Regions from separate parts of the Bradyrhizobium sp. RDI18 genome, predicted to be linked through region 2. Evidence: riboswitches for the same ligand, from Rfam matches in the RefSeq annotation. Region 2 holds a riboswitch; each other region holds the start of a gene.
The links. A riboswitch is a leader RNA that binds a small molecule or an ion and turns the genes downstream of it on or off. The one in region 2 is predicted to bind cobalamin.
Positions count from the first base shown of each region.

Region 1: linked by a shared signal. The riboswitch ahead of ACFXS9_RS36215 (TonB-dependent receptor) and the one ahead of metE (5-methyltetrahydropteroyltriglutamate--homocysteine S-methyltransferase) in region 2 are both predicted to bind cobalamin.
Region 3: linked by a shared signal. The riboswitch ahead of ACFXS9_RS04170 (energy-coupling factor ABC transporter permease) and the one ahead of metE (5-methyltetrahydropteroyltriglutamate--homocysteine S-methyltransferase) in region 2 are both predicted to bind cobalamin.

Region 1 covers NZ_JBICRN010000008.1:5,619,945-5,629,771, forward strand. Annotated here, with positions in the region: partial or broken gene ACFXS9_RS36180 (amidohydrolase family protein) at 1-838, opposite strand, end outside; gene ACFXS9_RS36185 (MFS transporter) at 927-2,141, opposite strand; gene ACFXS9_RS36190 (hypothetical protein) at 2,315-3,598, shown strand; gene ACFXS9_RS36195 (hypothetical protein) at 3,613-3,786, opposite strand; gene ACFXS9_RS36200 (hypothetical protein) at 3,964-4,206, shown strand; gene ACFXS9_RS36205 (hypothetical protein) at 4,237-4,527, opposite strand; gene ACFXS9_RS36210 (transcriptional regulator) at 4,534-4,773, opposite strand; gene ACFXS9_RS36215 (TonB-dependent receptor) at 4,963-7,227, opposite strand; cobalamin riboswitch at 7,340-7,538, opposite strand; gene ACFXS9_RS36220 (FecCD family ABC transporter permease) at 7,673-8,716, shown strand; gene ACFXS9_RS36225 (ABC transporter ATP-binding protein) at 8,713-9,495, shown strand; gene ACFXS9_RS36230 (ABC transporter substrate-binding protein) at 9,495-9,827, shown strand, end outside.
Region 2 covers NZ_JBICRN010000008.1:6,083,897-6,093,723, reverse strand. Annotated here, with positions in the region: partial or broken gene ACFXS9_RS38430 (ribonucleoside-diphosphate reductase subunit alpha) at 1-1,030, opposite strand, end outside; cobalamin riboswitch at 1,143-1,363, opposite strand; cobalamin riboswitch at 1,497-1,711, shown strand; gene metE (5-methyltetrahydropteroyltriglutamate--homocysteine S-methyltransferase) at 1,824-4,199, shown strand; gene ACFXS9_RS38420 (hypothetical protein) at 4,244-4,444, shown strand; gene ftsH (ATP-dependent zinc metalloprotease FtsH) at 4,515-6,437, opposite strand; gene tilS (tRNA lysidine(34) synthetase TilS) at 6,599-7,735, opposite strand; partial or broken gene ybgF (tol-pal system protein YbgF) at 7,786-8,927, opposite strand; gene ACFXS9_RS38400 (alpha/beta fold hydrolase) at 9,129-9,827, shown strand, end outside.
Region 3 covers NZ_JBICRN010000006.1:668,896-678,722, reverse strand. Annotated here, with positions in the region: gene ACFXS9_RS04215 (precorrin-8X methylmutase) at 1-367, shown strand, start outside; gene ACFXS9_RS04210 (precorrin-2 C(20)-methyltransferase) at 370-1,101, shown strand; gene cobJ (precorrin-3B C(17)-methyltransferase) at 1,098-1,832, shown strand; gene ACFXS9_RS04200 (cobalt-precorrin-6A reductase) at 1,808-2,557, opposite strand; partial or broken gene cbiE (precorrin-6y C5,15-methyltransferase (decarboxylating) subunit CbiE) at 2,556-3,736, shown strand; gene ACFXS9_RS04190 (cobalamin biosynthesis protein) at 3,733-4,101, shown strand; gene cobM (precorrin-4 C(11)-methyltransferase) at 4,098-4,880, shown strand; gene ACFXS9_RS04180 (cobyrinate a,c-diamide synthase) at 4,880-6,193, shown strand; gene cobA (uroporphyrinogen-III C-methyltransferase) at 6,190-6,912, shown strand; cobalamin riboswitch at 6,964-7,189, shown strand; partial or broken gene ACFXS9_RS04170 (energy-coupling factor ABC transporter permease) at 7,224-7,900, shown strand; gene cobF (precorrin-6A synthase (deacetylating)) at 7,951-8,700, shown strand; gene cobT (nicotinate-nucleotide--dimethylbenzimidazole phosphoribosyltransferase) at 8,753-9,808, shown strand; gene ACFXS9_RS04155 (histidine phosphatase family protein) at 9,803-9,827, opposite strand, start outside.

The sequences.
Region 1 (9,827 bases), 460 kb from region 2:
CTGGCGCCAGCGCTGCGGCGCTCTATCGTTCTGCGTGATCGAGAACGACACCGGGATTTTGGTGTTCTCGGCGACCCGCAGCATCATCGGCAGGTCTTCGTCGATTGTGGAGAGATCGAGCACGAATTGCAGGACGCTGCGGCCCTGCGCATGCATCGCCGCCGCGATCGCGGTCAGTTCGTCCTCGCCGGCCTTCAGCGTCGGCGTAAAATCGCCGGTCGAGGTGCGGTGGTTGAGCGTGCGCGAGGTCGAGAAGCCGAGTGCGCCGGCCCGCACGGCATCGGCAGCCAGTGCCGCCATCGCCTTGTTGTCGTCTGATGTCGAGGGATCGCGGCGCGCGCCGCGCTCACCCATCACATAGACGCAAAGCCGCATGCGGCAGTTGCGCGCCGATGTCCATGTCAAAACTTCTTTTCGACAGCCACTCCATGTAATCCGGAAAGCTCTCCCAGGCCCATGGGATGCCGGCGCTCAGCACCGGCTCGGGGATGTCCTCGACGCCTTCCATCAATTGAATTAGTCGGACATGGTCGGCCGGACGGCACGGCGCGAAACCGACGCCGCAATTTCCCATGATCGCCGTCGTTACGCCGTTCTGCGAGGAGGGCGTGATATCCTGGCTCCAGGTGACCTGGCCGTCATAATGGGTGTGGACGTCGACGAAGCCCGGCGTGACCAGTCTGCCCCTGGCGTCGATTTCTTCCTTGCCCTTTGCCGCGACCTTGCCGACTTCGGTGATGCGGTTGCCTGCAATCGCCACGTCGGCTTCGAACAAGTCGCCACCCTTGCCATCGGCAACGGTGCCGCCGCGGATCACGAGGTCGGGGGTCGAGGTCATGGCTTCCATCCCGGTTCTGGTTCTTGTTGACGCATCATCTGACGTCATCCGAGCCTGTCAACCAACGGGGATGACGCTCAGGAATGCATTACAACGGCTTCGGCGCCGCCGGCTTGCGGTCGGTCACCAGCGCCAGCAGGACCGTCAGCACCATGAAGGCGACGGAGGCGCCGAACACCCAATGCGGCAGGTTCTGGTCCATGATCCAGCCGAACAATAACGGGGAGAGTATGCCGCTGAAATTGAAGCCGGTGGAGACGATACCGAAGGCGCGGCCCGCGGCGCCCGCAGGAGCCGCGTTGCGCACCAGCATGTCGCGCGAGGGGGCGATGACGCCGCCGAGGAATCCAGCCAGCCCCATCGCGGCGGTCAGCACCACCGACGGCAAATTGATCGTCGCAATGATTGTTATGATGACGGCGTTGATGGCAAAGCACGCAGCGGCAACATTGCCATGCCGCTTGGTGCGGTCGGCGAGATAGCCGCCGGCGAGCACGCCGGCCGCGCTGGCGCCGAGATAGGCGGTCAGCGCGATGTTGGCGGCCGAGAACGTCACGCCATAGCCGCTCATCAGCGCAACCACGCCGAAATTGCTGATGCCGGCGCTGGACAGGCCGAGCAGCATGAAGAAGATCGTCAGCACGATGATCGCAGGCGTCACGATGCTCTGCTGCGGCGCTGCAGGGCCATCGGCCTTGCGATCGGCCGAACTGGCATCGGGAATCCTGACCGCGATCAACAGCAGCGCTGCCGCAGGGCCGACCGCGCCGGCCACGATCAGCGCGCCGAGCCCGCCGACGGCTGTCACCAGCATGAGCATGATCGTGGGCGCCACCGCACCGCCGAGGAAACCCGCAAAGGTATGGACCGAAAACGCCCGGCCCATCCGCGCTTCATCCATATGCGCCGACAGGATCGCATAATCGCAGGGGTGATAAACGCTGTTGGCAAGGCCGAGTAGCGCGGCCGAGATGATCAGCGAGACGTAGCTCAGGTGCAGGCCGAGCATGATCAGCGCGAGGCCGCCGACGGTGAGGCCGATCAGCAGCACTTTTCGCGCGCCAATGTGGTCGGCGAGATAGCCGATCGGGGCCTGCGTCAGGCCAGAGACGACGCCGAACACGGTGAGCGCGAAGCCGAGCTCGATATAGCCGACGCCGAGTTGCTCCTTCAGGAACGGAAACAGCATCGGCAACACAAACAGATGGAAATGGCTGACCCAATGGGCGACCGAAATCGCCGCGAGCGTGCGCAGCGAAGTGTCCGCTTTGGCTTGTTGCGGTGCGGCCAGAATGTCGACCATGTCAGCTCAAAATCCTGTGTAACTTGCGGCCCGGCGGGGCGGGCTGAAAATATAGGCAGGCCGTTATTTGTCCATGAATGCCGCTGCATGGCTGCCCCGGCGCAGGGCAGGGCGCGCGAAATGCCGCCACTAAATGGGAAGACAAAGGCGGGTCCACGCGGCAATGATGCGGCATGCCTGATCCCGCAAAACCGCTCCGGGTACTGGTCTCCGAAGGTTCCTCGACCTCGGCCCGGGAGGCCATTACGATTCTCGGTCTTTCAGGCCATCACGTCGAGGTCTGCGATCCTTCACCCTGGTGCCTGTCGCGGTTCTCGCGCTTCGTCCGCAAATTTCACCGCTGCCCTGGACTGCGGGACGATCCCGCCGGCTACCTGGCCTTCGTCGAGCGGCGACTGGCCGGCGGAAAATTCGACGTGCTGCTGCCGACGCATGAGCAGGGATTTTTGTTTGCGCGGGTCGCGCAACGCATCGAAGGTCGCGCCGGGATTGCGCTGCCGGCTTTCGAGAGCTATCGCGAGGCGCATAGCAAGGCCGGCTTCAGCCGGCTGCTCGATCGGTTGGGATTGCCGCAGCCGCCGACGCGCATCGTGCAATCCGCGCAAGGGGTGCGCGAGGCGGTTCGCTTTCCGGCCGTCGTGAAGACTTCAGTTGGCACCGCCAGCCGCGGCATCTGGTTCGTGCGCAGCGCGGACGATCTGATGCGCGCGCTGCACGATCTCGGCGGCGGCGATGCATTCGCCGGTGAGGTGCTGGTGCAAGACCTCGTCGCAGGCACCACCGAGAAGGCGCAATCGGTATTCTGCCGTGGCCGGATGCTCGGCTTTCATGCCTATCGGCAGATCGCCGCCGGCATTGGCGGCGGCGAGGCGATCAAGCAGAGCGTAAGCCGGCCGGTCGTTCGCGCTTATCTCGAACAGATCGGCCGGGCGCTCGATTGGCAGGGTGCGCTGTCGGTCGATTACATCATGCCGGACGTCGATACCGCGCCATTGCTGATCGATTGCAATCCGCGGCTGGTCGAGCCGATGAATGCCTATCGCTCCGGCGTCGATCTCGTCGGACTTTTGCTTCTGATCTCGCTGGGCGAGACGCCGGCGCCATTGCTCGCAAGCCGCGAGGGCGTGCTCACGCACCTGGCGATGCAGGCGCTGCTCGGATGTGCGGCGCGCGGCGGAACGCGGCCCGACATTCTCAGGGAATGTTTGCATCTCGCTGCGGCGCGCGGGCCTTATGCCGGCAGCAGCGAAGAACTCACACCGGTGCAATCGGACTGGATCAGCGCCGTGCCGCTGGCGATGACGGCACCCGTGCTGCTGGCTTCGCCGAAGCTGGCGATCAAACTAGCGCTCGGTGGCTTTGGCGCGCATCTGCTCGATGCAGCGAGTATTCGGGTGATTGAAAGCGAAGGATTCTACCAACACAACTCGTCATCGCCCGGCTTGACCGGGCGATGACAGCTTTTATGAGGCTACAACGGCTCATCGTCGGGGCCATAACGGTCCCGCTTCGGCGTAGCGATGTCGCCGTCCTCGTGGTCCTCCTCCTCCTCAACCGGCGGGCGCGGTGGCTTCTTCGGTTTGGCATCGCCCTGTTTCGGAGGCTCGTTCGGAGGCTCGCTGTTCTTCCTGCCTGTTCCGCCCATGTGATTTCACCAAAGTGATGCTTCTCGCCGGATCAATCGGCGTTTGCGCTGCATGCCGACTCAGGGTAACGGCATGACCTCAATCTAATCGCGCCCGGAAGGTATCCTAGCGCCGGTCAAACGATTCTTCCCGCCCTTTTTGCGGCTTCAGCTCGAAGGGCATCACATGGAGCCAGTATGAAGAAGCCCCGCATTGCGCTCGATGAACCGCAACAGCGCAAGATCCTCCGCGCCGACAAGGCTCCGACCGCCGGTTATTCGCTGGTCGTGGATGGCCACTTCAAGTCGCATCACGATACGGTGGAGGCGGCTGAGGAAGCGGGCATGGCGTTGAAGAACCGCTTCCAGATGCTTCAGGTGCAGGTTTACGATGCCGAGAACAAGACGCGATCGATGATCGATTGGCCGGGGCCGGCGTAACGCCGGATCTTCGAGTTCGATCGGCCGATCTCAGGTTCGCCGTCCGCCGTTCTGCTGGCTCGCCAGCCACTCGGACAGGGCCACCGGCTTTTCGTCGGGCCGCTTTGTGCTGCTGCGCGCCTTCTTTGCGGCCTTTGCGGCGGGCGCACGTTGCGGCTCGGCTGCTTCGCGCGCGAGCCGCAACGCCTTCAGCTTCGCCATATTGTCGAGCACGGCTTTCGCCGCTGCATCGCGTTCGGCCTTGCCGGACTTTGCGTCCTGAACTGCCTTGGCGGCCTTGTCGAAGCGCGCCTGGGCGCGATCGCGATCCTCTTTCGTCATTTCAGGTCAGCCTCTTTTCGCAATCCTGGCTTTGGTCTTGCCCTTGACCTTCGATTCCGGCGGATTTGCACGGTCGGCCGCTTCCTTTGCCAGGCGCAGCGCGCGCAGCTTCTCGGTTCGCTGGCGGATCGCAACATCGGCAGCCGCGATCTCGGCCATCGCCTTGATGCCGTCGACTTCCTGGGCGCGCTTGCGGTTGAGCCTCATTTCTTTCAGCTCGGCGGCGCTCTTCGGCTCATCATCCATGTCATACCTCTGACATCACGACTGATATCGTCGAGCGGTCTGTGGCCCATTTACCACGGATCGGCGCGCAGAGGATGTTATTTTCGGTCGAAAATGGCGCAGTTTCTGACAGAATCTGCCTTGATATGAAGGTTGCGGGAACTCGGCAGGTCGAGCCGGTCCGGCAGCAAACCGAACCGGCTATATCGGTCAGAACGTCGCGCCGGCCTTTACCATGAAGGTGCGGCCGGGCAGCGGATAGGCCGAGAAACGGCCCGGCGTGAACGAGCTCGCGATCGCGTAGTCGTAGTACAGCGCATTGAACAGATTGTTCACGCCCACCGACCAGAAGAAGCGATCGTAGGCGCCGCTTAGCTTCAAATCGACGGTGGCGTCCGCCGGAATACGTCGCTGGGTGTTGGCCTGGTCGTTGTCCATGAAGCGCTCGCTCCAGGCCCGCACGGTGGCGTCGAACACCAAATAGTTCTGCCAGATGTTCCAGGTCACGCCGCCGCTCGCGGTGTAGCGTGACACCAGCGGGACGTCGTTACCGGCGAACGGCCCTTCGCGAAACACGGCGCGGGTGTACGCCACGCCGCCCCGCAGCAGCACGGTGTCGCTGACGCGCAACGAAGCGCTGGTCTCGGAGCCATAGCGGCGGGTCGGATCGAGGTTAACGTTGAAGAACAGCGCCGGGATGAAATGGATCTCGTTCTCGAGGTCCATGTTGTAGATGCTCGATTGCATCTGGAAGCCGCCGGACTTGATGCGGAATCCGCCCTCGATGTCGTGCGAGGTCTGGGTTTTCAACTGAAAGGTCCCCGGAACGAAGAAAGGTCCGCTGGAGACCCGTTCATCGACAGTCGGAGTACGGAACGCGCGCGCAGCACGGCCAAACAACGAGAATGTGTTGTTGAGCCGGTGCTCGAGCCCAACATGCAAGGCGTATTGCGTCTCGTCGCTGTCGAGCGGAAGCGCCTCGGTACCGAACGCAAATGGAGCCGTTCCATCGAAGCGGTCCCGCGCGCCCAGGCGGGTGTTCTGCACGCGGGCGCCATAGGAGAAATCCGTCGTCGGCAACAGGCCTAATGTTTGCTGCCAATAGCCAGCCAGTGTCTGCTGCGCCAGATCGTAGGTGTGGATTGGTGCAACGCCTTTGAACGCCCCGCGTTCCTGATTGAACGTCGCATCGTAATAGTCGATGCCTGTAAGGATCTGTGAGGGCATCCCGAAGATCGCGTTCTTGACGCTCAATCTCGGCGTGATCGACCAGGTCAGCAACGATGCGTCGTTGTAGGTGGAGGAGAAGCTCGGAAATGGCGACGCAAATGGTACCGCACCGAAGAACCCGCTTTGCGTATCCTTCTTCCGTACTCCACCGTCGACGATGAGCTCGGCGCCGTTCCAAAGGGTTTTGGTGAAACCGGCGGTGGCGCTGGCGCCCTGCTGGTTGCCGTAATCGAACGGCGTAGCGGCGCCCCGTCGGTTCGTGACCAGTTCGTTGACGCCGATCGAGGGATCGACCAAGCGACCGCCGGGGAATCCGAGCTTTTGGTCGTCGCCGGTCACCGTCAGGAACGCCTTGAGGTCGGGCGTGGTGTAGTTGAGATTGCCGACCCCGTTGCGCTGATCGAGCGCGTTGTTTTCGCGATAGCCGTCGGACTTGATGGCGTTGCCATAGAATGACGTCGACCACGGCCCGTAATTGGTCGTGGCCGAGAGATCCGCAAGTCGTTGATTGAACGAACCGACGCCGGCTTCGCTGCGAATCGCGACTGGTGGGCCGCCGACGCCGTTCTTCAGTACGATGTTGATGACACCGCCGACCGCGTTGTCGCCATACAGTACCGCGCCGCTATTGCCGCGGGTGATTTCAATGCGCTCGATCGAATCGCGCGGGATGGTCGAAAAATCGACGCCGGCCATGTCGATGTCGTTGAGCCTTCGGCCGTTGATGAGCACCAGGGTATTTGAAGTCGCGAACGCGCCGAAGCCGCGGAGGTCGACGGAGGTCTTGGCGCCGTTGACGCCACCAAACAAGCTGGTGAGCTGGACGCCGGGCGTTTGCGCGATGATTTCCTGCAGCGTTTGCGCCGGCGAATGCGCGATCTCTTCGGCAGTAATAACGGTCGACGCAGTGCCGACGATGCCGGAGAACTGCCGGCCGCCGCCTGCGCCCGCGCCTTGCGGGGCGCTTTGCGATGAGACATCCGAGCCTATCCCGGATGCGGGCCGCCTGCCGGTCGACGGTGCAGCCGCCGGTACGACGCGGCGCGACGTCGATCCTTCATCGTAGGTCGGTTTTGCGCGGGTCCGGTTCGGGTCGGTGGGTGAAGTAATCTCAATCGGCGGCAATGGCTCGGACGGCGCCTGCTGCGCTTCTGCGCCGGAAATACCGAACGATGCGATGGGTATCAGGAAGCTGCTGGCGAGCCAAAGGCGGCGCCGCCGCGTGGCTGTGTTGGTGAAAGACATGACTTGGACCTCGGTATGACGTCAGTGGCACGTCACAGCGAACCAAGTCTCACCATGTGCTTTCAGCAGCTCAGGTGAAGCTAATGTCTGTACTCCCCGACCGACATCTTCGCGTGTGACCACGGCTGACGGCAGGTCTCCTGGCTCGCGGGTCGCTACCCATCGTCGCCTTCCCAGGACCGAGATGCCCAGTGGCTCATGACGAAGGATTCGCCGCTTACAGTTGCGGGGGCAGCCGCGGAATTGGGGATTTCCCCGCACCGCATTCCCTTTTGATCCCCAAAACGGGAACCGTCGGGAACTATGGTAGAAGTTTGTCAAAGTCCGAGTCAATGCGCCCCGGGGCGTCCGGCGATCCTCACTGGACGAGTGCGCTATTTTTGCCGCATGAGCAGGCCTGCCCGCCGCCTGTACCGGGGCGGGTAAACCTGCTTTAGGACGATCGATGAGTGTTGAGGCCGTAACCCTGACCAACGAGGAAGCCGCGCGCCGGCGGATCGGCGCGACGGCAGCGCTTGCCGCCCTCGTTGTGCTCTTGATGCTGATCTCGCTCGGCATCGGTCCGGTGCGGTTGTCGCCGCTTGCGGTGGCGGAAGCGCTGTTCGGTGGCGGCAGCGAAGTGTCGCAGGTGATCGTGCGGGAAATCCGCCTGCCGCGCACGCTGCTGGCGCTGGCGATCGGCGCCATTCTCGGGCTATCGGGCGCGTCGCTGCAGGGTTTGCTCCGCAATCCGCTGGCCTCGCCCTCGCTGTTCGGCGCGCCGCAATCGGCCGCGTTCGGCGCGGTGCTGGTGATTGCGCTCGGGCTGGCCGACGTGCGCTCCTATGCGCTCCCGGTAGCGGCGATCGTCGCGGCGTTCGCTTCGGTGTTCGTGCTTCTTGCGATCGCCGGCCGCAACGCCGGGCTGTTGATCCTGATCCTGTCCGGTCTTGCTATATCGAGCTTTGCAGGCGCCGCCACCGCGCTGGTGATGAACCTCTCCAGAAATCCCTTCCTGGTGCTGGAGATCGCGTTCTGGCTGCTCGGCTCGCTGGAGGACCGCAGCTTTCAGCATGTCATGCTGGCGTTTCCGTTCATCATTGCCGGTGCGATCATGCTGTTCAGCCAGCGCCATGCCTTTCGCGCGCTGAGCCTGGGCGAGGAAACCGCGCAGAGCCTTGGCGTCGATGTGGGCCGCCTGCGGCTGTTCGTGATTTCAGGCGTCGCGCTCGGTGTCGGCGGCGCGGTCGCCGTCACCGGCACCATCGGTTTCATCGGCCTGGTCGCGCCGCATCTGATGCGGCCCCTGATCGGCCACGACCCCGGGCGGCTGCTGGTGCCGAGCGCACTCGCGGGCTCGGCGCTGCTGCTGGCGGCGGACATCGCGGTGCGCATCATTCCCTCGACGTCGGACATCAAGGTCGGTGTGCTGACCTCGATCATCGGCGTGCCGTTCTTCCTCTATCTCATCATGCGCGAACGCCGCGCGCTCGGCGGAGGGGTCGCATGAGCAAAACGGCGCTGCTGACCGCAAGGGGGATAGGCGTGCGGCTCGCCGGCCGCGTCGTGCTGAAGGACGTTTCGCTGGCGCTGTCGGCGGGACACCTGGTGGCGCTGGTCGGCCCGAACGGCGCCGGCAAGACGACGTTGTTGCGAGCGCTGGCCGGGCTAATCCCCTCCGAAGGCGAGATCACTGTCGGCGGCGATGCGCTGGCCTCGCTGCCGCTTCGCGAGCGCGCCAAACGCTTCGGTTATCTGCCGCAGGGGCATCTCGTGCATTGGCCGCTGCCGGCGCGCGATATCGTGGCGCTCGGCCGCTACCCGCATGGCGCAACCGATCCGGCGCGGCTGTCGCCGAAGGACGCCGAGGCCGTGCTGCGCGCGATGCAGGCGGTCGACGTGATGGAGTTCAGCGATCGCCGCGTCACCGAGTTGTCCGGCGGCGAGCGCAGCCGCGTGGCGTTGGCGCGCGCGCTGGCGGTGGAGGCACCGATCATTCTGGCCGACGAGCCGACCGCCTCGCTCGATCCGCGGCACCAGATCGACGTCATGAAGAATTTGCGCGCGACCGCGGACAAGGGCGTGCTGGTCATCGTGGTGACGCACGATCTCGGGCTTGCTGCGCGGTTTGCCGACCATGTGCTGGTGCTGAAGGAAGGCAATCTAGTGTCGTGGGGCACGCCGAGCGAGGGGCTATCGGAGCGGGTGATGGCGGACGTGTTTCGGATCAGCGCCTACCGCGCGGAATATCAGCGCGAGGCGGTCATCGTGCCCTGGGCGGATATCTGATGCGACGGTCCGGCTTTCTTGTCGCGATCGCCGCGTTGGCGATGTCAGGCGGCGCAGTATTCGCGGCCAGCCCACCGCGTATGGTGTCGATGAATGTCTGCAGCGATCAGTTGCTGCTGACGTTGGCCGACCCCGAGCAGATTTTGGGCCTCAGCCGCTTCGCGCGCGACGGCTGGCAATCACCGGCGGGCGACATCAGCCGCTATCCGGTATTGTCAGGCGCGGCCGAGGACGTGCTCTTGCTCAAGCCGGATCTGGTCATGGCCAGCGCGTTTGACAAGCGCTCGACGCGGGAGCTGTTGAAGGCGAAGGGTCTTCATCTTGCCGAGCTC
Region 2 (9,827 bases):
ACTCGATCGCGCGCGCCTCGCGGTCGATCTCGCGGATCGCCAGCCCCATCGCGACGCGCATGAAGAACGCCTGCGGCAGCTCGATACGGTTGCCGCGCACATGCAGGAAATAGCGGTCGTACAGCGTCTGCAGACCCAGAAACTGGAATGCCAGGTCGCGCTCCGGCTTCAGCGCCGCGGCAAGCTTTTTTAGATCGAAGCGCGCCAGATCGGGATCGAGCAGCTCGGCCTTGATGCCGGCCTTGATGTAGGCTGGAAAGCACTCGCCGTAGCGCTCGGCCATCTCGGCCTGCGACGCGCTGGTCGGCGTATCATGCACGAACGACAGCACTTCGGTGCGCAGCTTGTCGAGCAAGAGCCGCGCGCTGACATAGGCGTAGTTCGGCTCCTGCTCCACCAGCGTGCGCGCGGCCATCACCGACGCCAGCGCCAGTTCGTCCTCGCTGATGCCGTCATAGAGATTGCGCTGCGTCTCCGCGAGCACCGCCGTGGCGCCGACGCCCTCGAGACCGGCGCAGGCTTCTTCGATGATCAGCGTCAGCCGCGCGATATCGAGCGGGACCTGCGCGCCACTGGCCAGCGTGACGCGTAACGAGGGCTTCCCCGATGGCCGGGTGGCCTTCACGTCCTGTCCGGCACGCTGGCGCGTGCGTTCCTCGCGATAGAGCACATAAGCGCGCGCGACCTTGTGGTGCTCGCTGCGCATCAAGGCAAGTTCAACCTGGTCCTGCACGTCCTCGATATGAAAGGTGCGGCCCTCGCTCATCCGGCGCGACAGCGCGCCGACGACTTCGGCGGTCAGTTGCTCGACGATTTCATGCACCCGGCGGGAGGCCGCCGCGCCATGCCCCTCGACCGCGAGAAACGCCTTGGTCATCGCGACCGAAATCTTGCTCGCGTCGAATTTCGAAACCGTGCCGTTGCGGCGAATCACCTGCATCGGCGGCTGCGCTTCCGAGGCGACAAGCGATTCGGGGCGCAGACGAATGAATGGAGCGGCGTTGGCTTCGCGATCGAGAGAGAGTGACATCAAGAGACCCCGTAGTTGTGTTGGGGCCGGATGTCAGAGGACGCTACAGCTTTAGCCCACGCGAAAACGCGGGCATGAATCTGCAAGCGCCGCCGGGACACCCCGCCCGTGGACGTTTTTTCGGCGTCGCGGCAGGTCTCCTGGCTCGCAGGTCGCTGTTGTCCCCGTGTCTTCCCGATGCGATGCCGCATCAGTGACGTCAGATTCGGAAACAACTCACTGCTTACAGTTGCGGGGGCAGCGCCGGATTTTCGCGGCTTTCGCGCGATACACCGGCTTCCCTCTTAGCCACCATGTGTTGGGCCATGGCGGACCGTGACGGCTATATCTGGTGTTATTCGGATGCGGCTGTCAATGGGGCGCGCGGGCGATGTGCAAGAATTTCGGCGACGGAACCCCGCGGCTGTGAACAACAATGACAAGGCGCCGGTGAATGTCGCCGAGTTGACGCGCCTGCCGCGTTGCCGATAAGTGGACCAGTCGTGGTTCTTCGGGAGACGTTCTTCCGAAGCTAAGAGGGAAGCCGGTGCGGCCGAAAAGCCAAAGCCGGAGCTGCCCCCGCAACTGTAAGCGGCGAGCCGCTGTCCAACAAAGTCACTGAGACCTCGCAAGGTTTCGGGAAGGCCGGACAGCAGCATTGACCCGCGAGCCAGGAGACCTGCCTCGACAACATACACGTCCTCGGGCGGGGTGTCCCGGTGGTGCGGTTGCGATTTTCCGCGCGCGCTCTGCCGTTCGCGAAAATCCAGACGTGTCACTTCGGCCTTTGCCCCCAACTTTTGGGGTTAAGCCAATGTCTTCTTCCAAAGCTACGTCTACTTCCACCATCTCCACTTCTTCACTTCGCGTTGCCTCCCTCGGCACGCCGCGCATCGGTCCGCGCCGTGAGTTGAAATTCGCGCTGGAGAGTTTCTGGTCGGGCGCAACCGACGAGAAGGCGCTGATCGAAACCGGCATCGGGCTTCGCGCCGCAAACTGGGCGCGCCAGAAAAAGCTCGGCGTCACGGTGATTCCGTCGAACGATTTCTCGTTCTACGACCAGGTTCTCGACACATCAGTGATGGTCGGCGCGATCCCGGAAATCTATCGCTGGAGCGGCGGGCCGGTCTCGCTTGCGACTTACTTCGCGATGGCCCGCGGCACGCAAGGCAAGCCGCATGAGGCGAATTGCGGCCATGCCAGTCACGGGCATGACGATGCGCACGGCGTGCCGGCGCTGGAAATGACAAAATGGTTCGACACCAACTACCACTACATGGTGCCCGAACTGACGAAGGATCAGAAATTCATCCTCGCCTCGCGCAAGCCGATCGAGGAATACGAGGAAGCCAAGGCGCTGGGCTATCAAACCCGCCCCGTGCTGGTCGGCCCGGTCACGTTTCTCAAACTCGCCAAGAGCAAGGATGCCGGCTTCAATCCGCTGTCCCTGCTTGATCGCTTGCTGCCGGTTTACATCGAGGTGCTGCGCGAACTTGCCTACCGGGGCGCGGAATGGGTACAGATCGACGAGCCGTGTCTCGTGCTCGATCTTGATATTGTCGCCCAGCAGGCGTTGCATTATGCCTATGCGGAGATCGCGAGCGCAGTGCCGCAGCTCAAGATCATGCTGACGACCTATTTCGGCGGTCTCGGCGCCAACCGCGACACCGCGCTATCCCTGCCCGTCGCCGGCCTGCATCTCGACCTCGTGCGCGCGCCGGAGCAGATCGACGACCTCGCCGGATTTCCTGATGACCTCGTGCTATCGCTCGGAATCATCGATGGCCGTAACATCTGGCGCGCGGATTTGAGCCGGCTTCTCGACCAGCTCGAGCCCGCAATCGCCAAACTCGGCAAGCACCGTGTGCAGATCGCCCCCTCCTGCTCGCTACTGCACGTCCCGATCGATCTGGCGCTGGAGACCGGGCTCGATCCCGAAATCAAGGGCTGGCTCGCGTTTTCGGTGCAGAAGCTCGAGGAACTGGCCACGCTCGGAACGGCACTCGCCGATGGCCGCAGAGCAGTCGAAGCCACGCTGAAAGCCTCGAACCAGGCGGCGACCTCCCGCAAGACCTCGCCGCGCATTCACGACGCGAAGGTAGCGGCACGCGTTGCCGGCATCAATGAACCGATGCGCTTCCGCTCCAGCATCTTCGCTGAACGCGCCACCGTTCAGCGCGAGCGCTTCAACCTGCCGGCGTTCCCGACCACCACCATCGGCTCGTTCCCGCAAACCGCCGACGTCAGGAACGCCCGCTCCGCGCACGCCAGGGGCGCCCTGACGGACGAAGCCTATAAGCTCTATCTGCAGAACCAGACCGCCCGCACCGTGCGCTGGCAGGAAAATATCGGGCTCGACGTGCTCGTGCATGGCGAGTTCGAGCGCAACGACATGGTGCAGTATTTCGGCGAACAGCTCGCAGGCTTCGCTTTCACCGCGCACGGCTGGGTGCAATCCTATGGATCGCGCTACGTTCGCCCGCCTGTGCTGTTCGGCGACGTCTCGCGCCCAAAGCCGATGACGGTCGAGTGGTGGCAATATGCCCAGTCGCTGACGAAAAAGCCGATGAAGGCGATGCTCACCGGCCCTGTCACCATTCTGAATTGGTCGTTCGTCCGCGACGACATTGCGCGCAGCGAAGCCTGCCGGCAGATCGCGCTCGCGATCCGCGACGAGGTTACCGATCTCGAAGCGGCCGGCGCCGGCATGATCCAGATCGACGAGGCCGCGCTGCGGGAGGGCTTGCCGCTGCGCAAATCCGAATGGAAGGTTTATCTCGACTGGGCCGTCGACGCCTTCCGCCTCTGTTCGTCCGGCGTGCGCGACGAGACGCAGATCCACACCCACATGTGCTACTCGGAGTTCAACGACATTATCGGCGCGATCGGCGCGATGGACGCCGACGTGATCTCGATCGAGACCTCGCGCTCGAAGATGGAGCTGCTCGATGCGTTCAGGGATTACCGCTATCCGAACGAAATCGGCCCCGGCGTCTACGACATCCATTCGCCGCGCGTTCCCGAGATCGGCGAGATGACCGGCCTGCTCAAGCTGGCGCGACAGCGGCTCTCCGACACGCAGATCTGGATCAACCCGGATTGCGGACTGAAGACCCGCAAATGGGAGGAGGTCCGACCCGCGCTCGCCAACATGGTGGCCGCGGCCCGCGAATTGCGGGCGCTGGCGTAACCTGCCCGCCCCGTCTCTCATCAAGGCAACTCAAGGAGGACGTCATGCGCTTCTGGATCGAATGCACGCGATTTGAGACGGGGCAATCTACCCACATCAACATTGCCCTCGTCGGCAGCATGTGGCGCGACGGCGAGCGCACGGTGCTCGCCTTTGTCGGCGGCGATGGGCAAAAGGTCGAAGTGGTCGAGACGCCGGAACACATTCTGGCCGTACACCTCGGGGCGCCGGCCGCGGCGCCATGAAGGTTCGAAACAAGCACAAAAAAAACGCGGCGTCACCGCCGCGTTTTCGTCGTTCAGAATTAAGCGCCGCTTACGCCTGGGGCTGCGGCTCCAGACCCGGGTCCGGATCGGGACGCGGGCGCGGCTTGCCGGCGGGCGGCACGGCGGAAGTGCGCGGCGTGCTCGGCTCGAGCACCGACTCGCGGTTGGGCTTCTTGCCCTTCAACAAATCGATGATCTCGTCGCCCGTGAGCGTTTCGAACTCGAGCAGGCCCTTGGCCAGCATCTCGAGATCGTCGCGCTTCTCGGTGAGGATTCGGGTGGCCTCGTTGTAGCCTTCCTCAACCAGCCGCTTGATCTCCTTGTCGATCTTCTGGACGGTCGCTTCCGAGGCATTTTGCGTGCGCGACACCGACATGCCCAAAAACACCTCGTCCTGGTTTTCGCCGTAGGACACGGTGCCGAGCTCTTCCGACAGGCCCCAGCGCGTCACCATCATGCGCGCCAGTCGTGTCGCCTGCTCGATGTCGGAGGCCGCGCCCGAGGTGACCTTCTCACGGCCGAAGATCAGTTCTTCCGCGACGCGGCCGCCCATCATGATAGCGAGGCGCGAGGTCATCTGCTCGAGCGACATCGACAACTTGTCGCGCTCGGGAAGCTGCATCACCATGCCCAGCGCGCGGCCGCGCGGGATGATCGTCGCCTTGTGGATCGGATCGGTCGCGACGACGTTCAGGCCGACGATGGCGTGGCCGCCCTCGTGATAGGCCGTCAAGAGCTTCTCTTCCTCGGTCATGACGAGCGACTTGCGCTCGGCACCCATCATCACCTTGTCCTTGGCCTCTTCGAACTCGGCCTGCGTCACCATCCGCTTGTTGCGGCGGGCAGCCGTCAGCGCCGCCTCGTTGACGAGGTTCATCAGGTCGGCGCCGGAGAAGCCCGGGGTGCCGCGTGCGATGGTCTTGAGGTTGATATCGGGCGCCAGCGGCACCTTGCGGACGTGAACTTTCAGGATCTGCTCGCGGCCGACGACGTCCGGGTTCGGCACCACCACCTGGCGGTCGAAACGGCCCGGACGCAGCAGCGCGGGATCCAGCACGTCGGGCCGGTTGGTCGCGGCGATCAGGATCACGCCTTCATTGGCTTCAAAACCGTCCATCTCGACCAGCAACTGGTTGAGCGTCTGTTCGCGTTCGTCATTGCCGCCGCCGAGACCGGCGCCGCGATGACGGCCGACCGCATCGATTTCGTCGATGAAGATGATGCAGGGCGCGTTCTTCTTGGCCTGCTCGAACATGTCGCGGACGCGGCTTGCGCCGACGCCGACGAACATTTCGACGAAGTCCGAACCCGAGATGGTGAAGAACGGCACGTTGGCTTCGCCCGCGACCGCACGCGCGATCAGGGTCTTACCAGTTCCGGGAGGGCCGACCAGCAGCACGCCGCGCGGAATGCGTCCGCCGAGGCGCTGAAACTTGCCGGGGTCGCGCAGGAATTCGACGATCTCCTGCAGATCCTGCTTGGCTTCGTCGACACCGGCGACATCTTCGAAAGTGACGCGGCCATGGGCCTCCGTCAGCATCTTGGCGCGCGACTTGCCAAAGCCCATCGCCTTGCCGGCGCCGCCCTGCATCTGGCGGGACAGGAAGATCCAGACGCCGATCAGCGCGATGAAGGGCAGCCAGGAAACGAGCAGCGACACGAACCACGGCACGTTGTCGCCGGGCGGCTTGGCGGTGATCGAGACCTTGCCGTCATAGAGACGCTTCACCAGCGTCGGATCATTCGGCGCATAGGTCTGGAACGAGGAGCCGTTGGTAAAGGTGCCGTGGATTTCCGGCCCCTGGATCACGACGTCGCGCACGCGGTTCTGATCGACCTCGCTCAACAACTGCGAAAACGTGATGTCCTGCGAAGACGCGCGCTGACCCGGATTCTGGAAAAGCGTGAACAATGCCAACAGCAGCAAGACAATGATGACCCAGAGGGCGAAGTTGCGCAGATTGGCGTTCATTGATCTTCCTTCGTGGTCGCGCGGATCGCGGCCCTATGTCCTTGGTAGTAACCCTAGAATATTCCTTGGGTAGTGAGGCGAGAATCCCCGGTCCACTGCACCCAATCTAGGTGGCGCCCGGGTCAATGCCAAGGGAACCACACGGGACTATTTAACGCATCTTAACGCGATTCCCGGTCAAAAAATGACGCAAAAGGCCAGTGTTTCTCCGGGGTGGTTAAGGCTCTCCGTCCCGACATTGCAGATATTGGGAGATAGGAACGCTTCTCCGCCCGGCTACCCCGCGGCGGCGCTGCATCGACATAAATTCTGCCTCCGGTAAGGCTGATCGCGGCCCCGGCAAGCGTCTGTTTCAGTCTTGATTGCTTTTGGCCGTTCGCAATGGCGTTGTCCAGCACTGCCAGCAGCGCCTCGACCTTGCCGAGTTCCGCGGGTCCTTCGTGACCGGTCCGATCAATCGCGCGCTTGAGCAGCCGAAGCCGGATTTCCTCGGGCAGACCGGCAAACGCCTGGGCATCGAACCCGAAGCGCGTGGCGTCATCACGATCTCTCACGGCGAGATAGCGCTCGGCGCCGTCGGCCAGCACTTCAATCGCGGCATTCGCCCGCGCCAGCCTTGATGCCAGCCGCGCCAGATTTCGGCTGTCACCGCCCTCCTCTGCCAAAGCCGGCATCAATGCACGCAGCCGCGGCCGCGTGAAGCTCACGTCGCGATTGGTGGGATCGTCGGCAAAGGCGATCTTTGCCTTGTCCAGCGTCGCGACGAGCCGGGACTTCGGAATGTCCAGCAATGGCCGCGCCAGCCACACGCCCTCGCGCTCGCTCTCGCGCGCCATCGCCGCGAGACCGGCGATACCGCTGCCGCGCAGCATCCGCATCAGCAGTGTCTCGGCCTGATCGTCGCGGGTATGCGCGGTCAGGATGTGCGTCGCGCCGCTCGCCCGCGCAGCTTTCGCCAGCAGGCGATAGCGCGCCTCCCGCGCTGCGGCCGGCAAGCCGGTCTTCGGCTTGGCGCCGGTCCAGCGCAGCGTGCGATGGGGCAGATCGAGCGAGCGGGCGAGGCGCTTGACCTCGCGCGCCTCGCGCGCGGCCTCCGGCCGCAAGCCGTGGTCGACAGTAACGGCGATCAGCCGCGGCCCCCGCGTGAGCGAGCGTCGCCATCGCGCGGCAAGCCACATCAGTGCAATCGAGTCGGGACCGCCGGACACTGCCAGCACAAGCGCGGGCGCGGCCTTCCAGTGCGCGAACAGCTCTTTCGCTTGCTGTACCGAGATCGGCGCGTGGTCTTCGTCAGCCATGGCATCGCCAGTCTATTCGAGGCCGATGGCGGCCTCGACCGGCTTCCGCTTTAGCACTTAACCCGCTTCTGCTCACGATCAACGGCAGTCTTCACACCGGCAGATGCGCGCGGATATTTCCGCGTCACCTCGCCGAGCGCCGCGCAGGCGGCTTCCTTTTCCTTCAGCGCCGCCAGCGACTGGCCGAGCCGCAAGAGCGCGTCTGGCGCCTTGCCTGACTTGTCGAACTTGGTGGTTACGCCGAGGAAGGCTTCGGCGGCGTCGCGATATTGCTGGCGCTGAAAATGGCTTTCGCCGAGCCAGTACTGCGCATCCGCAATCAGCGGATCGCTCGGATATTTCTGCGCAAAGTTCTTCATGGTTTCTTCGGCCAGCGCATAATCCTTGCGCTGCATGTAGCCGATGCCGAGATCGAATTCGTCCTTCGGCGTGGCCGAGGGCGGCAACGGGGTCAGCGCGGCGCTGGCGCCGGGCCCCGGGCCGCGCGGCGGCGGTGCGGCTGCAGCGGGCGGCGGCAAGGCGCCACCGGGATCGCGCGGACCACCGAGATTGAGCGGCTCACCGGGTCCGCGTCCGCCGGGCGCGCCGACCGTAGCTTCATTTCCGATCGGCAATTGGCCGCCGCCGAGTGCACGCGGTGCACCGGGAGCGTTGGGATTCTGGCTGGGGTCGAACGCATCGCCGCGGCGGCGGCCGCCGACCGCCGGGGCCGGCTCCTGCACGATCGGCGCCGGTGATGCGATCTGCGGTTGCCGGTCATAGCCTGGTTGGGCCTGCGGATAGCCCTGCGGCTGACGAACCCCCTGCTGCGGATAGGCTTGTTGGGGATAGCCCTGTTGCTGCGGGGGCCGGGCTGAATTGGAGGCGGTGCGGCAGCCACGCTGGGCTGCGCCGCCGGAGGCTGGCCGCCCGGTGCCGGCGGTGCGGCGCCGAGCTGGCGCAGCCGCTCTTCGAGCTGGCGGTTGCGGTATTGCAGTTCCTCGTTCTGGCCGGTCAGTTGCCGGAGCTGGTTTTCCAGCCGCTGGATCCGCATCTCCAGATCGGCGTCGTCAGATTGCGCCTGGACTTGCGGCGAGCCTTGCGGGGAACGCTCCCACGGGAACGTGATCTGTGCGGCCGAGGGCTGCACAGACAAAGCCAGCATCGCGGCAATCGCCGCAGCGCCGGCAGAATTGAGGAATCTGGATGACATTTTGCCCTGACGACGAAATCACGTGTCAAACGAAAGCAGAACACATTGAGAGAGGGAGTACGCCAGAATTGTGACTGGCCGTTCCGATTCGCCTCGCCGAATTCCGGTATGGTTTAGTATCCGCTTCAAGACAAGCCGCCCGGCGCGGCCGGCCGTTCACAAATCGAGGGAGACCCGCCGATGCACGTATCCGTGAACGGGGTGCGGCTGTTCTTCGATGTCGAGGGCGCGAAATTCGTGCCCGACGGCCCGGTGATGCGGGAAAAACCGGTGCTGCTGATGCTTCACGGCGGCCCTGGCGCCGACCACTCGATCTACCGGCCCGCCTACTCTGCCTTGGCCGACATCGCCCAGATCATCTACCTCGACCACCGCGGCAACGGCCGCAGCGAGGGCGGCCCGCGCGAGCGCTGGACCTTGGCGCAATGGGGCGACGACGTGCACGGGTTCTGCGACGCCCTTGGCATCGTCGATCCGATCGTCTTGGGCGCGTCATTCGGCGGCATGGTTGCGCTGGCCTATGCCACGCGCCATCCGGATCACCCTTCCAGACTGATCCTGATCAGCACCGAGGCCGCCGGTGGTTCCTATCGGGAACGGCGCGTAGCGCTGTTTGAGCGCTTCGGTGGGCCGGAAGTGGGTGCGCTGGCTCGGCGCCGGTTTCTGGTGCCTGAAGGCCCCCTGGATCAGGCGGAGCGCGAGGCCTGGCTCCGGCTCGCCATGCCGGTCTATACGCGAATGCCGCGCGATCCGGACATGGCGAGGCGTGCTGTCAATCGCCGCGAGGTGGCGCTGCACTGGTTCGCCAGACCCGACGGCGAGAGCGACAGGTTCAACCTGTTTCCGGATTTCGGTCGCATCCGCTGCCCAACACTCGTGCTCGGCGGCGAGGACGACCCG
Region 3 (9,827 bases), on a different contig from region 2:
CCTGCCCGTCGGCAACGCCGTTATCTGCACGCTCGACGATCCTGCTGTCCCCAGGCTCGCGCAATCGATGCGCAATACCCGCTCAGCCGCAGCACTGGAGTTGTGGCGGTCGCATCTCGATGGGGCGATCGTCGCCATCGGCAATGCGCCGACCGCGTTGTTTCACCTCCTCAACATGCTGGAGGATCGCAACTGTCCAAGGCCGGCGGCGATCATCGGCTGTCCGGTCGGTTTTGTCGGCGCGGCTGAAGCCAAGGCTGCGCTGATGGCCGATCCGCCCACGCCCGCGCTCACGGTCGAAGGACGTCTTGGCGGATCCGCGATCACGGTTGCCGCCGTGAATGCGCTGGCAAGCCGGAGCGAATAGCCGTGGGTCGTATTATCTGCTGCGGCCTCGGGCCAGGCGATCCGGACTTGATGAGTGTGCGCGCTGATCGCGAGGTCCGCGCGGCGACGCATGTTGCCTATTTCCGGAAGAAAGGTCGCCCCGGCCAGGCCCGGCGCATCGTCGATGGGCTACTTGCCAAGGACATCTGCGAATACCCGATGGAATATCCGGTCACTACGGAGATCGCCTTTGACAGTCCGGAATATGTCCGCCTCCTCGCCGGCTTTTACGACGAGTGGGCAGAGCGTCTTGCGCGGCTCACTCGCGCGGTCGACGTTGTCGTGCTTTGCGAGGGCGATCCCTATTTCTATGGTTCCTTCATGCACCTGCACGCTCGCTTGCAGGGGCGAATAGAGATCGAGGTGGTCGCAGGCATTCCCGGAATGGCGGGCTGCTGGAATTCGGTTGGCCAGCCGATCGCCCTTGGCGACGACGTGATGACGGTGCTGATGGGAACGTTGCCGGAGCACGAACTCGAACGGCGCGTGCGCAATTCCGATGCGCTCGTGATCATGAAGACCGGGCGCAATCTCGGGAAGGTCCGTCGCGCGTTGGCGGTCGCCGGCCGGCTTGATGACGCATGGCTGATTGAGCGCGGCACCATGCCGGGCGAGCGCGTGGCGCGGCTGAGAGACGTCGACGAGGCAGATTGCCCCTATTTTGCGATCGTGCTGGTGCACGGGCGGGGGCGGCGCATGGAGTCCGCCGAATGACGGGCTCGCTGACCATCGCGGGACTTGGGCCGGGCGACGAAGCGCTGGTCACGCCGGAAGTCTCCGCCGCGCTCGCTGCCGCGACCGACATATTGGGCTATGCGCCCTATGTCGAGCGCGTGCCGGCCCGTGACGGGCTTACGATGCATCCATCCGACAATCGCATGGAGTTGCAGCGTGCGGCCGTCGCCCTGCGGCTGGCATCGGAAGGACGCCACGTCATTGTGGTCTCCTCCGGCGATCCCGGCGTGTTCGCGATGGCTTCAGCCGTGTTCGAAGCGCTTGAAGCATCGCCGCAATGGCAGGGGCTTCCCATCCGGGTCCTTCCTGGCGTGACGGCGATGCTGGCGGCCGCTGCCCGCGCCGGCGCGCCTCTCGGTCACGATTTTTGCGCCATGAACCTCTCCGACAATCTGAAGCCGTGGCCGACGATCGAGAAACGCCTGCGACTTGCCGCCGAAGCCGACTTCGCGATCGCGATGTACAATCCGCGTTCGGCGAGCCGGCCCGAGGGTTTTGGACGCGCGCTCGAGATTCTGCGTGAGGCAGGCTGCGGTGAACGCCTCGTGATCTTCGCGCACGCTGTCAGCACGCCCAAAGAGCGAATTCGAACGGTCACGCTGCACGAGGCGCGATCGGAGATGGCCGACATGCGAACCCTCGTCATCGTCGGTAATTCGGCGACCCGTCGCGTCGGTCGCTGGGTCTATGCTCCGAGGCATGCCCGATGACCGAGCCATTCCATGACCTCGGCCACGCTTTCCGCCCGCGGCCTGTCCGGCAGTTGCGGCCGCGAGAGCATGACAACTGGAAGGCCGAGTTCGCGCGCGGCGTCGATCTTGGCACGCGCGCCCGTTCCCCCGGAATTGCGGGCAACGATCCATTCGATGCCGCGCGAGCGCATCATCTCCAATTCGCCGGCGAGGGTGAATGGTCCGCGCGACACGATGACGTCGGCGTCTGGCAACGGCAGCGGTCCAGCGGGAGGATCGACAAACCTCAAAGTGTAGGCGTGCTGCGGCTTGGCGCCGAAGGGGGCGATATGCTGCCGGCCGATCGCAAGAAACACCTGCGCGTGCTCGTCTGGCAACACCGCGACAGCGGAGCTGATGTCCGCGACCTCGATCCAGCTTTCATCGTGCGCTTTCGCCCAGGGCGCGCGCTCGAGCGCGATCAGCTGGGCTCCACTCGTCGCACACGCCGCAACCGCGTTGCGGCTCATCTCGGCCGCGAAGGGATGGGTCGCGTCAATGACATGCGTAATTCGTTCTCGACGAAGGTATTCGGCAAGGCCGCTCGCGCCGCCGAAGCCGCCGATGCGGGTCGGCAGCGGCTGGTTTGCAGGGGCGCGGGTGCGTCCCCCGTAGGAATAGACCGCGTTGAGCCCCGCACGCGCCGCGGCGTCCGCGAGCACATTGGCATCGCTCGTTCCGCCCAGGATGAGGGCGCGCATCATGGGTAATCCCTGGCTGACAATTATCGGCATCGGCGAAGATGGCCTTGCAGGCCTCTCCGAAGCAAGTCGAAAAGCCCTTGCAGAAGCCGAAACGGTTTTTGGCGGCGAACGGCATCTCGCGCTGGCAGGCATTGCCGACCGCGGCCGTCCCTGGCCGGTGCCGTTCGATGCGGACTGCGTGCTGGCCTGCCGCGGCCGGCCGACGGCGGTGCTCGCCTCGGGCGATCCGTTCTGGCACGGCGTCGGCGCAAGTCTCGCGGAGAAATTGCTTGCCGGCGAATGGATCGTCCATTCCGCACCGTCAACATTCTCGCTGGCGGCAGCACGGCTTGGCTGGCGGCTGGAATCCGTGAGCTGTCTCGGCCTTCATGCTGCACCGTTTGAACGGCTGGTTCCGCATCTGGCGCGCCGCGCGCGCATCATTTGTCTGGTGCGCGACGGCAAGGCGGCCGGCGATCTGGCCGAATGGCTGACAGCGCGCGGCTGGGGGAGTCGCGGTTATGGACTCTCACCGCGGTTGGCGGCCCACGCGAGACCATCACGCAACATCGCGCTGACAGCTACGTCACCGACCATAGCGCCGGTCTGGCAGCCATTGCGTTGGAGGCCGGCGGATCGGACGGGCTGTCACGCAGTTCTGGCCTCCCGGATTCGCTGTTCGTGCATGACGGCCAGATTACCAAGCGTCCGATGCGCGCTCTTGCGCTTTCGGTGCTGGCACCCAAGCCCGGCGAGCGATTGTGGGACATCGGTGCGGGCTCCGGCTCGATCTCCGTGGAGTGGGCCTTGTGCGGAGGCGTGGCGACGGCCATCGAAGCACGAGGCGATCGCGCGGCGAATATCCGCAGCAATGCCGCCGCCTTCGGCTTGGCGCATCGGATCACCGTCATCGAGGGAACGGCCCCCGGCATTCTGTCGGGCATCGAGACACCACAGGCGGTGTTCGTCGGCGGAGGGCTTGATGCCGCGATGTTCGATGGCGTGTGGTCCCGCATGCAGGCGGGAACGCGGATCGTTGCGCACGCCGTCACGTTGGAGACGGAGGCGTTGCTGTCGGACCTGCAGCAGCGTTGCGGCGGCGAACTGATGCGGGTCGAAATCGCGCAGGCAGGTAGCCTCGGCCGCTACCGGTCCTGGGAGGCGGCGCGGCCGGTCGTGCAATGGAGTGCGGTGAAGTGAAGGTCGCGGGTCTGGGATTCAGGCGTGACGTGAATGTTGCTTCGCTGCGCGAAGCGCTTGTCGCCGCAGGTGGTCCCGACGGAATCGCGGCTGTCGCAACCGTCAGCGAGAAGGCAGAAGCGGCGGCGCTCAAATTGCTGGCGCGTGAGCTCAACGTGCCGATCAAGGCCGTGCCGGCCAAGGCCCTGGCTGGCATCATTACGCCGACACAGTCTGAATTCATCAAGGCGAAGCTCGGCGCGGGATCCGTCGCGGAAGCCGCCGCGCTTGTAGCGGCCGGCCGACATGCGCGCCTTATTTCGACACGGATGGTTTCGCACGATCGGACGGCCACCGCAGCGATCGCGGAAGGAGATGGCGAATGACGGTGCACTTCATTGGCGCAGGGCCGGGGGCCGCCGATCTGCTGACCTTGCGCGGCCGTGATCTGATTGCCGCCTGTCCGGTCTGCCTATATGCTGGCTCGCTCGTGCCCGAGGGCGTTCTTGCGCATTGCCAGCAAGGTGCGCGGATCGTCAATACCGCACGGCTATCGCTCGATGAGATCATCGCCGAGATCGTTGCCGCGCACGCGGAAGGCAAGGATGTCGCACGGCTTCATTCCGGCGACCTTTCGATCTGGTCGGCGATGGGCGAGCAATTGCGCCGCCTGCGTGCGCTTTACATTCCCTATACAATCACCCCCGGCGTGCCGGCCTTTTCCGCAGCGGCGGCGGCGCTCGAAGTCGAGCTCACGCTGCCGGGTCTTGCGCAGTCCGTGGTGCTGACGCGAACGCCGGGCAGGGCGAGCGCGATGCCTGAGGGCGAAAAACTCGCCGCCTTCGCCGCCACCGGTGCGGTGCTCGCCATCCATCTCTCGGTGCATATGCTCGCCAAGGTGGTCGCCGAACTCGCGCCTCATTATGGTCTGGACTGCCCGGTGGCGATCGTCTGGCGCGCGAGCTGGCCCGACCAGCGCATCATCCGCGCCACGCTCGGTACCTTGGACGCTGCGGTTGGTACCGAGCTCGAACGCACTGCCCTCATCCTGGTCGGCTGTACCTTGGGAACGGAGGAGTTTGGCGAAAGTCGTCTGTACGCCACCGATTATGACCGTCGCTACCGGCCTGTCGGCACGACGCCGCGTTTTCCGGAGGCGTCGTGATGGCGCGGAGCCTCGTCATCTCCGCGCCGGCATCCGGTGTCGGCAAGACGACGCTGACGCTGGCGCTGGCCCGCGCCTATCGCGATCGCGGGCTGAAGGTCCAGTGCTTCAAGAGCGGGCCGGACTACATCGATCCGGCCTTTCATACCGCCGCTACGGGACGCGCCTCCGTCAATATCGACAGCTGGGCCATGCGGCGTGAGGCGATCGAAGTGCTCGCCGCGCGCGGTGCGGATGCGGATCTCGTTCTGGCCGAAGGTTCGATGGGCCTGTTCGATGGCGTTGCCGCGCGGGGCGTCTCGGGCACCGGCGCCACCGCCGATATTGCCGAGATGATGGGCTGGCCGGTCCTGCTTGTGATCGATCCTTCCGGACAGGCGCAAACCGCTGCAGCGGTGGCTGCGGGACTGCGCGATTTCCGCGCGGGCGTGCGTCTTGCCGGCGTCGTTCTCAACCGCGTCGCCAGCACGCGGCACGAGGACCTGGTGCGCCGTGCCATGGCAGGCGCCGGCATTCTGGTGTTCGGGACGTTGCCCCGCCACGCCGCGATCACTTTGCCGAAGCGGCATCTTGGCCTGGTACAGGCTGAGGAGCAGGGCGAGGTCGACGGCCTGATCGCGGAAGCCGCCCGCTTCGTCGCTGAGCATGTCGATCTCGATGCAGTGCTGCAATCGGCGGCATGCGCCTGGACGGCGCCATGCGCCGCGTACGGCCCAAGCGTAAAGCCACCCGGGCAACGCATCGCTCTGGCGCGCGACGGCGCATTCTCGTTCGTCTATCCGCACATGCTGGAGGCCTGGCGTGCCGCCGGAGCCGAGATCACGACCTTCTCGCCGCTCGCCGACGAGGGTCCTGATGACAGTGCCGACGTCTGCTGGCTGCCCGGCGGCTATCCGGAATTGCACGCCGGCCAACTCGCGGCAAATCGCCGATGTCGCCGTGCGCTAAAATCCTTTGCCGAGACACGGCCGGTGCATGGCGAGTGTGGCGGCTACATGCTGCTTGGCACCGCTTTAACTGACGCCCACGGCACACACCATGAGATGACGGGACTGCTCGGCCTGCATACGAGTTTTGCCCAACGTCGCATGCATCTGGGCTATCGGCTTGCGGAACTTGCTCTGCCGATGCCCGGATATCAGGCCGGCGCGCTACTGCGCGGCCATGAATTCCATTACTCCACGATCGTCTCGCAGCCCGATACAGCTTTGGCTATCGTACGCGACGCGACTGGCGCGGTCGTTGCGGAGACGGGCTCGCGGCGCGGCTACGCCACCGGCACGTTCTTCCACCTCATTGCGGAGGACAGGTGAGCGGCTTTGTTTCCTTTGTCTCGGCCGGCCCAGGCGATCCCGAGCTCCTGACGCTCAAGGCGGCAGCGCGTCTGCGCGCCGCTGATGTCGTGCTGTATGACGACTTTGCCTCGGGCGCGATCCTCGATTACGCCCGAGCCGGGGCCAATCTGGTAGCGGTTGGCAAGCGTGTGGGCCGGCCCTCAGCCAAACAGGAGCACGTCAACCGGCTGCTCATCGACTACGCCGCCGCAGGCGCCCGCGTTGTTCGTTTGAAATCGGGAGACGCCGGCATCGTCGGCCGGCTTGAAGAAGAAATTGAGGCGCTGCAAACTGCGGGCATTGACTACGAGATCATTCCAGGCGTCACGTCGGCCTGCGTTGCGGCAGCGCGCGGCATTCCACTCACCCGCCGGCACACCTCGCGCCGCGTCCAGTTCGTGACCGGCCCAGATGTCACCGGGCGGTTGCCCGCGAATCTCAATTGGGCGGCACTGGCCGATCCGGAATCGACGACCGTGGTCTATATGGGCAAGCGCACATTCCCGGCGCTCGCGGCAAAGCTGATCGAGCACGGCATGGCTCCCGACACCCCGGCGCTATTTGCGGAGTCTCTGGGCCGCGCCCAGGAGCGGATTGTCCGCACCACGATTGCAAAGCTTGCAGAGCAGCTCGCGCAAGCCAGCGCCGCAACGGCGGCGGTCATTCTTTTCGGCGCGCTGGCGGGAGAGACTCTATGATGAGGCCGTCGCCCGATCTCGCGAGCCCCTTGACGTCTCCTCGTCGGAAGGAGCACACAGATCAGGCATGGTGCTCGAAGCGGCGCAAAGCGCCGGAGCATAATCGGGAACCGGGCAAGGGCGGACCTGAATGCGGCGCCCAAAGCCCCGGCCGCCCCCCCCCCGCGCCTGTAAGGCGGTGAGGGGCTCCAATCCGCCACTGGGCCGTCAGCTTGGGAATGCCGGGGCCCGTTTTGAACCGCGAGCCAGAAGACCGGCCCTGCAGTTTTTAACACCAGCGCCGTCGTGTGACGGCAGAAGGGACGTAAGTCATGCATATCGAACCAGGTATCGTTACGGGCGCCAAGCTCGTGCTGAGTTACGCGACCGGTGCCGTTGCCGCCGGCTGCGCTCTCAAGCTCACGGTCGAAACCGTGCGCGAGCAGGGTTTGTTTCATTCGCGGTGCGCACCGTCGCAACAACGGTCCTGGTCTTCTCTTTCTTCGAACTGCTGCCGCATTTCCGGATCGGGGTCTCGGAGGTGCATTTCATTCTCGGCTCGACGCTGTTTCTCCTGTTCGGCGCAGCGCCAGCCGCATTCGGGCTGGCGCTTGGTCTTCTGCTGCAGGGGCTGTTCTTCGTACCGACCGACTTGCCGCAATATGGTATCAACGTGACCACGCTGCTGGTGCCTTTGTTTGCGATCCAGGCGCTGGCCGGGTGGATCATTCCTCGCAGCACCGCCTATGTTGACCTGCAGTATCGCCAGGCGCTTGCGCTTTCGACCGCCTATCAATCCGGCATCGTGGCGTGGGTCGCCTTCTGGGCGCTGTATGGTGCGGGCTTTGCGGCCGAGAACCTCGCCTCCATCGCGTCTTTCGCCGCTTCCTACGCGCTCGTCGTAGTATTTGAGCCGCTGGCCGATCTGGCCGTGCTGGCACTGGCGAAATCACTGCGAGATGTGATGGCCGACGGTCTTGTTACCTATCGCCTTCACAACGCCGCCTGAAGATGGCGTAAGGGCGGTCGCAAGTCGCGGCCGCCCCCACTCATAACGTGATGCTGACACTCTCCCTGATAGGCATTGGCTGCGGCGATCCCGAGCAGCTCACGCTTGCTGCGATCCGCGCGATCAATGCGGCTGACCTGGTGCTGATTCCGCGCAAAGGTGCCGCGAAGTCCGATCTCGCCGACCTGCGCCGGCTGATTTGTGCGCAAGCCTTGACGAACAGCCGCACGCGCGTTGCTGAGTTCGACCTGCCCGTTCGCGGCACCGCGCAGGAGCACTACCGCAAGGGAGTGGAGGAATGGCACGACGCCGTCGCCGTGACCTGGTCCCGGGCAATTGCGGCGTATCTCGGTCATGACGGGCGCGTTGCCCTGCTGATCTGGGGCGATCCTTCGCTATACGACTCGAGCCTGCGGATCGCACGAAGGCTTGATCCGTTGCCAATGATCGAGGTCGTGCCAGGCGTCACGTCGATCCAGACGCTTTGCGCCGCGCATGCACTGCCGCTGAACGACATCGGGGAGCTCTTTCTCGTCACCACCGGACGGCGGCTGCGCGAGGTCGGTTGGCCGTCAGGCACCGACACCGTGGTCATCATGCTCGATGGCGTTGCCGCGTTCCAGTCGCTCGACCCGAACGGACTACATATCTGGTGGGGCGCCTATCTCGGGATGCCCGAGCAGATCACCATGTCAGGTGCGCTTGCAGAAGTGGGGCCAGGCATCGTCGCCGCACGACAGGAAGCACGCGCCAGGCACGGCTGGATCATGGATAGCTACATCCTCAAGCGCGTGTCGTAGCACTCGTGCGAAGGCCGCTGGCATCTTGAACCATCACCAAGGGCAGGACCACATGCTACCCGAGTGGGTCTACCAGGAGTGCCCGGGCGTTTCGACCGTCCATCGCGATGCCGCCCTGGCCCGTCAGGCCGAGCTCACCAAGCCGACCGGTGCGCTGGGTCGCCTCGAGCAGCTCGCGATCGAGCTCGCCGGTCTGCAACAAACCGACCGGCCTCGAGCCGAGCGCGTGCCGATCATCGTCTTTGCAGGGGATCACGGCATCGTCGCGCAGGGAGTATCGGCCTATCCTCAGGAAGTTACGAGCGCGATGATGTCGAATTTCGCGTCAGGCGGTGCAGCAATTTCGGTTCTCGCGCGCGAGCTGGGCTCAATTCTGGAGATCGTCGATGCCGGCACGCTCGCCGAACAGCCAATCCCGGGAGTCGCGACAGACAAGCCGCGCCGGGGCAGCCGGGATTTCAGCAAGGAAGCGGCGCTCGAGTTGGGGGAGGTCGCCTTCGCCTTCGACTGCGGCAAGCGCGCCGTCGCGCGGGCGGCCTCAGCAGAGCCAGATCTTCTGATCCTTGGTGACATGGGGATCGGCAACACCACGACTTCTGCGGCAGTCGCCGCCGCCCTGCTTGGCATGGGCGCCGAGCAGGTGGCCGGCAATGGCACCGGGATCGATGCAGACACCCGTGCGCGCAAGGCGCACCTGATTGATGCATCGCTGGCTCGTCATGACCTTACAAGACCAGGAACTTCTGCCGAGCGGATCCTGTGCGCGGTAGGCGGTCTCGAAACTGCTGCGATTACGGGCGCGATCATCGCCGCCACACAGCGTCGCCTCCCTATCATGATCGACGGTTTCATCGTGTCCGTCGCGGCATTGACGGCGGTGCATCTTAATCCGTCGTGTCGACCCTTTCTCTTATCCTCGCATCAATCGGCCGAGCAGGGGCACCGCCTGGTTCTTGAGGCCCTGAATGTGCAGCCGTTGTTCAATCTGGACCTCAGGTTAGGGGAGGGATCGGGCGCCGCGCTTGCATTGCCGATCCTGCGGCTTGCATGCGCTCTGCACAATGGCATGGCGACCTTCGCGCAAGCCAGCGTTCCGAATCGCTCATAACGCGACATTCTGATTGACC